Pararhizobium sp. A13: one gene and its partner. The protein of the gene in region 1 interacts with the protein of each later gene in a pairwise test. Links are inferred from orthologs where the notes say so. Each region holds a gene or a part of one and is shown on either strand. Other genes may lie near its edges. The genes, in order: hflK and ftsH.

Region 1 (3,280 bases):
CGCGCAGTATCTGACGGAACTCTTTCCGGATTCCGAGATGGGGCGGCGACCGGAGCATCCGGAGCGGGGTGCCTATCTGTCCTGGCTTGCCTACTACGCCGGTGTGATCGAACCCGTGGGAACCGCCTTCATCAGCGGCCTGACGCAGACCAGTCCGAACCTTGCGAAAGGCTATGAGGATATGTGCGCGCACGTGGTCGCCACGCTTGACAGGCAGCCCTATTTGCTCGGCGCACAGATCAGCGCGGCCGATCTCATGCTGGGCGGCGCGCTTGCGTGGATGCGCAAGCTGCTGCCGGAAAGCATAAGCGTCGATCGTTACGTGAAAACATTGACATCGCGCCCCGCGCTTGCCCGTGCCCGCGAGATCGACAGCAAGCCGGACGGATTTCATGAGTGAGCCGAAAGTTACCATCGTCGTTGCCGTCTCATCAAACGGTGTGATCGGCCGCGACGGCGGGTTGCCATGGCATCTGCCGACCGATCTCAAGCGCTTCAAGGCGCTGACGCTTGGAAAACCGGTGATCATGGGGCGCAAGACCTGGGCGTCGATCGGAAGGCCGCTGCCCGGGCGGCCCAACATCGTCATCAGTCGCGATCCGGATTTTCGCGCCGAGGGTGCGACGGCCGTCCGCTCGCTGGAAGAAGCCGTCACGTTGGCACGGCAGCAGGCAAGAGCCCTCGGGGTCGATGAGGTCTGCGTCATCGGCGGCGGTGAAATCTACCGGCAGGCCATTGGTGCTGCCGACATCCTGCACATCACGGAAGTGGCTGCGGAGGTCGGTGGCGACACACGCTTTCCGCCGGTCGATCCCGCCGTTTTCGACAAGATCGTCGATGAGCCGTTACCGCAGGGGGAAAAGGACAGCCATGCCATGCGGTTCTCGACCTGGCGGCGCAAAAGCTAAGCAAAGATAACTATTTTGCCGGATTTACGGTGAAGTTGGATGCGCCGCGTTGAAAGCCGTTCTGGAGATACCTATAACGGGTTCACATCACGGTCCGCGGCGTGTCCGCGGGGTGTCGATCCTAGAATTTTTCAGTGGAAGAGGTTTGAATGCCCTGGAGCAATCAGAACGGCGGCGGCGGCGGTCCTTGGGGCGGCGGCGGAAACAAGGGGCCCTGGGGCCAGGGGCCGAACCGCCCGCGCGGTGGCCGTGGCAATGGCGGTCCGCCGGATCTCGAGGAAATCTTCCGCCGGGGACAGGATCAGCTGAAGAACGTTGTGCCGGGCGGTTTCAACGGCGGTGTTGCCGCGATCATCGGCCTTCTTGTTGTCGGCTTTGTGCTGATCAATTCGATCTACACCGTCCAGCCGGACGAGCGCGGTGTCGAAATGCGGTTCGGCAAGCCCAAGGAAGAAATTTCCATGCCGGGTCTGCATTACCATTTCTGGCCGCTTGAAAAGGTCGAACTGGTCAAGATCACCGAGCAACAGCAGAATATCGGCAGCAAGTCGGGCCTCGGCAGCCAGTCGTCGGCCGGCCTGATGCTGTCCGGCGACCAGAACATCGTCAACGTGCAGTTCTCCGTGCTGTTTTCCGTGACCGACCCGAAGGCCTATCTCTTCAATGTCGAGAACCCGGCCGAGACACTGCAGCAGGTTGCCGAAAGCGCCATGCGCGAGGTGGTGGGGCGCCGTCCGGCGCAGGACATTTTCCGCGATAACCGTCAGGCGATCGCGGCCGACGTGAAGACGACGATCCAGGCTACGATGGATACCTACGGCGCCGGCATTTCCGTCAACACGGTTGCCATCGAAGATGCGGCACCGCCACGCGAAGTGGCTGATGCCTTCGACGAAGTGCAGCGCGCCGAACAGGACGAAGACCGTTTCGTGGAAGAGGCCAACCAGTATGCCAACCAGGTGCTCGGCAAGGCCCGCGGTCAGGCCGCCCAGCTCCGCGAAGAGGCTGCCGCCTACAAGGGCCGTGTCGTCAAGGAAGCGCAGGGTGAGGCGCAGCGCTTCATCTCGGTCTACGACGCCTATGCCAAGGCGCCCGACGTGACGCGCAAGCGTCTCTATCTCGAAACGATGCAGAGCGTTCTCGGGAAGTCCAAGAAGGTCATCCTCGACGAGAAGAACGGGCAGGGCGTGCTACCTTATCTTCCGCTCAATGAAATCGGCAAGCCCGCACAGTCGGGAGGGGCCCAGTAATGAACAATCGTCTCCCCTATATTCTGATCGGCCTCGCGCTTGTCCTGATGACGGCCTATTCCTCCGTCTTCATCGTCAACCAGCGCCAGCAGGCGATCGTCGTTCGTTTCGGTGAGATCAGGGACGTCAAGAGCGAGCCGGGCCTCTACTTCAAGCTTCCCTTTGCCTTCATGGATGCCGACCGCGTGCAGTATGTCGAGAAGCAGGCGCTGCGCTTCGATCTCGACAACATCCGCGTCCAGGTCTCCGGCGGCAAGTTCTATGAGGTCGATGCCTTCGTCGTCTACAAGATCGCCGATCCCCGTCGCTTCCGCGAAACGGTTTCCGGCGATCGGGAATCGGCCGAATCGCGGCTGCGTACCCGCCTCGACGCTTCGCTGCGCCGGGTTTACGGTCTCCGCGGCTTTGAATCCGCACTTTCCGAAGAGCGGGCATCGATGATGCGCGAAGTGCGCGCTGACCTGAAGACCGATGCTGAATCGCTCGGTCTCAACATCGAAGATGTCCGTATCCGCCGCACCGACCTGACGCAGGAAGTCTCGCAGCAGACTTTCGAGCGGATGAAGGCCGAGCGTCTGGCGGAAGCCGAGTTGATCCGCGCCCGGGGTATCGAGAAGGGCCAAACGCGCCGCGCGGTTGCTGATCGTCAGGTGGTCGAGTTCATCGCCGAAGCGCAGCGCGATTCGGAAATCCTTCGCGGTCAGGGCGAGGCCGAGCGGACCGGCGTCTTTGCCGATGCCTTTGCGCGCGATCCGCAGTTCTTCGAGTTCTACCGCTCGATGACGGCTTATGATCAGGCGATCGGCAGCCCGGATACGACGCTGGTGCTGTCGCCGGACTCGGAATTCTTCCGCTATTTCAATAGCTCGGACGGGACTTCTGTTCCATCGGTCGCTCAGCCTGCGACAGGAAACTGATCAGCGCAATGAGTGATTTTCTGACAGGAATTGCATTTTTCCTGATCATCGAGGGGCTGGTGTACGCACTGGCCCCTTTGGTTTTGGTGGAAATGGCGAAACGATTGCCCCATATTCCGGAGCAACAGTTGCGGCTGTTCGGACTTGTCTCCGTTGCCATCGGCGTGGCACTTGTCTGGATGGTTCGAGGATAGAAAATGACCCA
Region 2 (3,276 bases), 3.5 Mb from region 1 along the record:
TGTCCGATCCGGACTGCCGCCGGGCAATTCTGTCGCTCACCGCGGTCATGGGCGGCAGGCGGCATCTGCCGGGCCGAGAAACCGCGGCGCGGCTAGTCGCGTTCCTGGCCGAGGGGCGGGATGGCCGGATGACGGCCGGGCGCGTCGTCTTCGACCGCCGCCGTTCGGGCCTCTATCTCTATCGGGAGGCAAGAAATCTGCCCGATCTGGTTATACTGCCTCATCAGAAAGCGATCTGGGACGGCCGCTTCATCGTCACGAATACCGGTGTGGTGCCATTGATGGTTGGTGGCGGTGTCGATGCGGTGAAACTCGCGGCGAGACCGATTGCCGCAGGTCTCCCTGACGCGATCCTCAAACGCGCGGCCAAATCGGCCCCGGCCTTCTCTTCGGTGGGCCGGGCCCCCTTGTCGCCCGCGGCCTTGGTCGAAAGCAGTATCGGCCTTTACGACACCTTTTTGCCGCGTTTCGACCTGATGATGGCGGATAGCATCGCTGCGCTCTTTGGCCGTGACCGGTATCTTGCTCCTCCGGTTCACGATGTTTTGACGGAAAAGACAGGTTGAACCTGAGTTTACCTTGGCAAGCCGGTCGCGCAACCCTATGTTAGACATAAGAATGCAGCCACAAATCATTGCGGGCTGCGACAGGTTCCGGGGAGTTCGATGAACCCTAATTTCAGAAATTTTGCCCTTTGGGCAATCATTGCCCTGCTGCTGATCGCGCTGTTCAGCATGTTTCAGCAGCCGACCGAGCGCACCGGGTCGAAGGATATTCCCTTTTCCCAGTTCCTGAAGGATGTCGATGGCAGCCGCGTCAAGGAAGTGCTGATCACCGGCAACAAGGTGATCGGTTCCTATACCGAAAGCGGCGCGACCTTCCAGACTTATGCGCCTGCGATCGATACGGCTTTGACCGAACGCATGGAAGCCAAGAACGTAACCGTGACGGTTCGCCCCGAAACCGACGGTTCCTCCGGTTTCCTGAGTTATGTCGGCACGCTCCTGCCCATGCTTCTCATCCTCGGCGTCTGGCTGTTCTTCATGCGGCAGATGCAGGGCGGCTCGCGTGGCGCAATGGGTTTCGGCAAGTCCAAGGCGAAGCTGCTCACCGAAGCGCATGGTCGCGTGACGTTTGACGACGTCGCCGGTGTTGACGAAGCCAAGCAGGATCTCGAGGAAATCGTCGAATTCCTGCGCGATCCGCAGAAGTTCCAGCGTCTCGGCGGCCGCATCCCGCGCGGCGTGTTGCTCGTCGGCCCCCCCGGCACGGGTAAGACGCTGCTCGCCCGCTCCGTTGCCGGCGAAGCGAATGTGCCCTTCTTCACCATTTCCGGTTCGGATTTCGTCGAAATGTTCGTCGGCGTCGGCGCATCGCGTGTGCGCGACATGTTCGAGCAGGCAAAGAAGAATGCGCCCTGCATCATCTTCATCGACGAAATCGACGCCGTCGGCCGCCATCGCGGCGCCGGTCTTGGCGGCGGTAACGACGAGCGCGAGCAGACCCTCAACCAGTTGCTGGTCGAGATGGACGGTTTCGAAGCCAATGAAGGCATCATCCTGATCGCCGCGACCAACCGCCCGGACGTTCTCGACCCGGCGCTGCTGCGCCCGGGCCGCTTTGACCGCCAGGTCGTCGTTCCGAACCCCGACATCAACGGTCGCGAACGCATTCTGAAGGTGCACATCCGCAACGTGCCGCTGGCGCCGAATGTCGATCTGAAGGTTCTCGCGCGCGGCACGCCCGGCTTTTCGGGCGCCGATCTGATGAACCTCGTCAACGAGGCCGCCCTGATGGCTGCGCGCCGCAACAAGCGTGTCGTCACGATGCAGGAATTCGAAGACGCCAAGGACAAGATCATGATGGGCGCGGAACGCCGCTCCTCCGCCATGACCGAAGCCGAGAAGAAGCTGACCGCCTATCACGAAGCGGGCCACGCCATTCTGGCGCTTAAGGTTCCGGTTGCCGATCCCCTGCACAAGGCAACGATCATTCCGCGCGGCCGCGCGCTCGGCATGGTCATGCAGCTTCCCGAAGGCGACCGCTATTCGATGAGCTACAAGTGGATGGTGTCGCGCCTGGCGATCATGATGGGCGGCCGCGTTGCCGAGGAAATCACCTTCGGCAAGGAAAACATCACCTCCGGCGCATCGTCCGACATCGAACAGGCAACCAAGCTTGCTCGCGCCATGGTGACGCAGTGGGGCTTCTCCGATGAGCTCGGGCAGGTCGCCTATGGCGAGAACCAGCAGGAGGTTTTCCTCGGCCACTCGGTTTCTCAGACCAAGAACGTCTCTGAGGCGACATCGCAGAAGATCGACACCGAAATCCGCCGCCTGATCGATGAGGCATACCTCGAAGCCAAGCGGATCATCACCGAGATGCATGGCGAATTCGTCGCGATTGCCGAGGGCTTGCTCGAATACGAGACGCTGACGGGCGACGAAATCAAGGCGCTGATCCGTGGCGAAAAGCCGGCGCGTGACCTCGGCGACGACTCGCCACCGCATCGTGGCTCGGCCGTTCCGTCCGCGGGCGTGAAGAAGGATGGTTCCGTCGGCCATAAGGGCGACGAGGCCGAAGGCGGGTTCGAGCCGCAGCCGCAATAGACTTACCCCGAGTACAAATGCGAAATAGGACCGCCGCGCCGAAAGATGCGGCGGTTTTTGTTTGTCCTGAACAATTCAGCGTAACCGGTTCCCCGCTTGGTAACGCGCTGTAATGAATTCTGATGATACACGGGATGTTGTTGCGAAGGTTTTATGGCAATAAAATACCCCATGCGCAGTTTTCCGCGTGATCGCAACGCGAGGCGTTGGCGCCTGCAAATGTGATCCGGAAGGCCGGTGTTGCGGAAAGCGGCTCCCTGGCAGGCCTGTGATTTGACGCGGCAGTGGCGCCTTTGACAAGAATTGGAGTTTTTATGAAGCGCAAATATTTTGGGACGGATGGTATCCGCGGACAGTCGAACCTGTTTCCGATGACGCCGGATCTCGCCATGCGCGTCGGCGTTGCCGTCGGTACGATCTTTCGCAACGGCGCGCACCGGCACCGGGTGGTGATCGGCAAGGATACGCGCCTTTCGGGCTATATGCTGGAAAATGCTTTGGTGGCCGGTTTCACTGCCGCAGGCCTCGATGTCTTCCTTCTGGGGCCTATCCCGACCCCTGGCGTCGCCATGCTGACGCGGTCGCTGCGCGCTGATATCGGCGTGATGATCTCCGCCTCGCATAATCCCTTCGAGGACAACGGCATCAAGCTGTTCGGCCCGGATGG

Evidence for each region.
Region 2: the proteins of hflK (region 1) and ftsH interact in binary tests that used the Escherichia coli proteins (3 or more experiments, as listed by UniProt). The link is inferred for Pararhizobium sp. A13 from one-to-one orthologs.

Annotation. Positions count from the first base shown.
Region 1 is NZ_CP149510.1:3,681,914-3,685,193, reverse strand. What follows is about bases 145-3,107. They hold hflK (FtsH protease activity modulator HflK), read left to right. Parts: upstream 145-1,057; coding sequence 1,058-2,158; downstream 2,159-3,107. Other genes in these bases: WI754_RS18120 (DUF2065 domain-containing protein), read left to right, coding at 3,084-3,107; WI754_RS18125 (protease modulator HflC), read left to right, coding at 2,158-3,075; WI754_RS18135 (dihydrofolate reductase), read left to right, coding at 393-908; WI754_RS18140 (glutathione S-transferase family protein), read left to right, coding at 145-400. Also shown: more of WI754_RS18140, read left to right, coding at 1-144; more of WI754_RS18120, read left to right, coding at 3,108-3,269; WI754_RS18115 (ACT domain-containing protein), read left to right, coding at 3,273-3,280.
Region 2 is NZ_CP149510.1:188,731-192,006, reverse strand. Bases 179-3,137 are described here. They hold ftsH (ATP-dependent zinc metalloprotease FtsH), read left to right. Parts: upstream 179-665; coding sequence 666-2,609; downstream 2,610-3,137. Other genes in these bases: glmM (phosphoglucosamine mutase), read left to right, coding at 2,924-3,137; tilS (tRNA lysidine(34) synthetase TilS), read left to right, coding at 179-566. Also shown: more of tilS, read left to right, coding at 1-178; more of glmM, read left to right, coding at 3,138-3,276. UniProt on the Escherichia coli protein: Acts as a processive, ATP-dependent zinc metallopeptidase for both cytoplasmic and membrane proteins. Plays a role in the quality control of integral membrane proteins.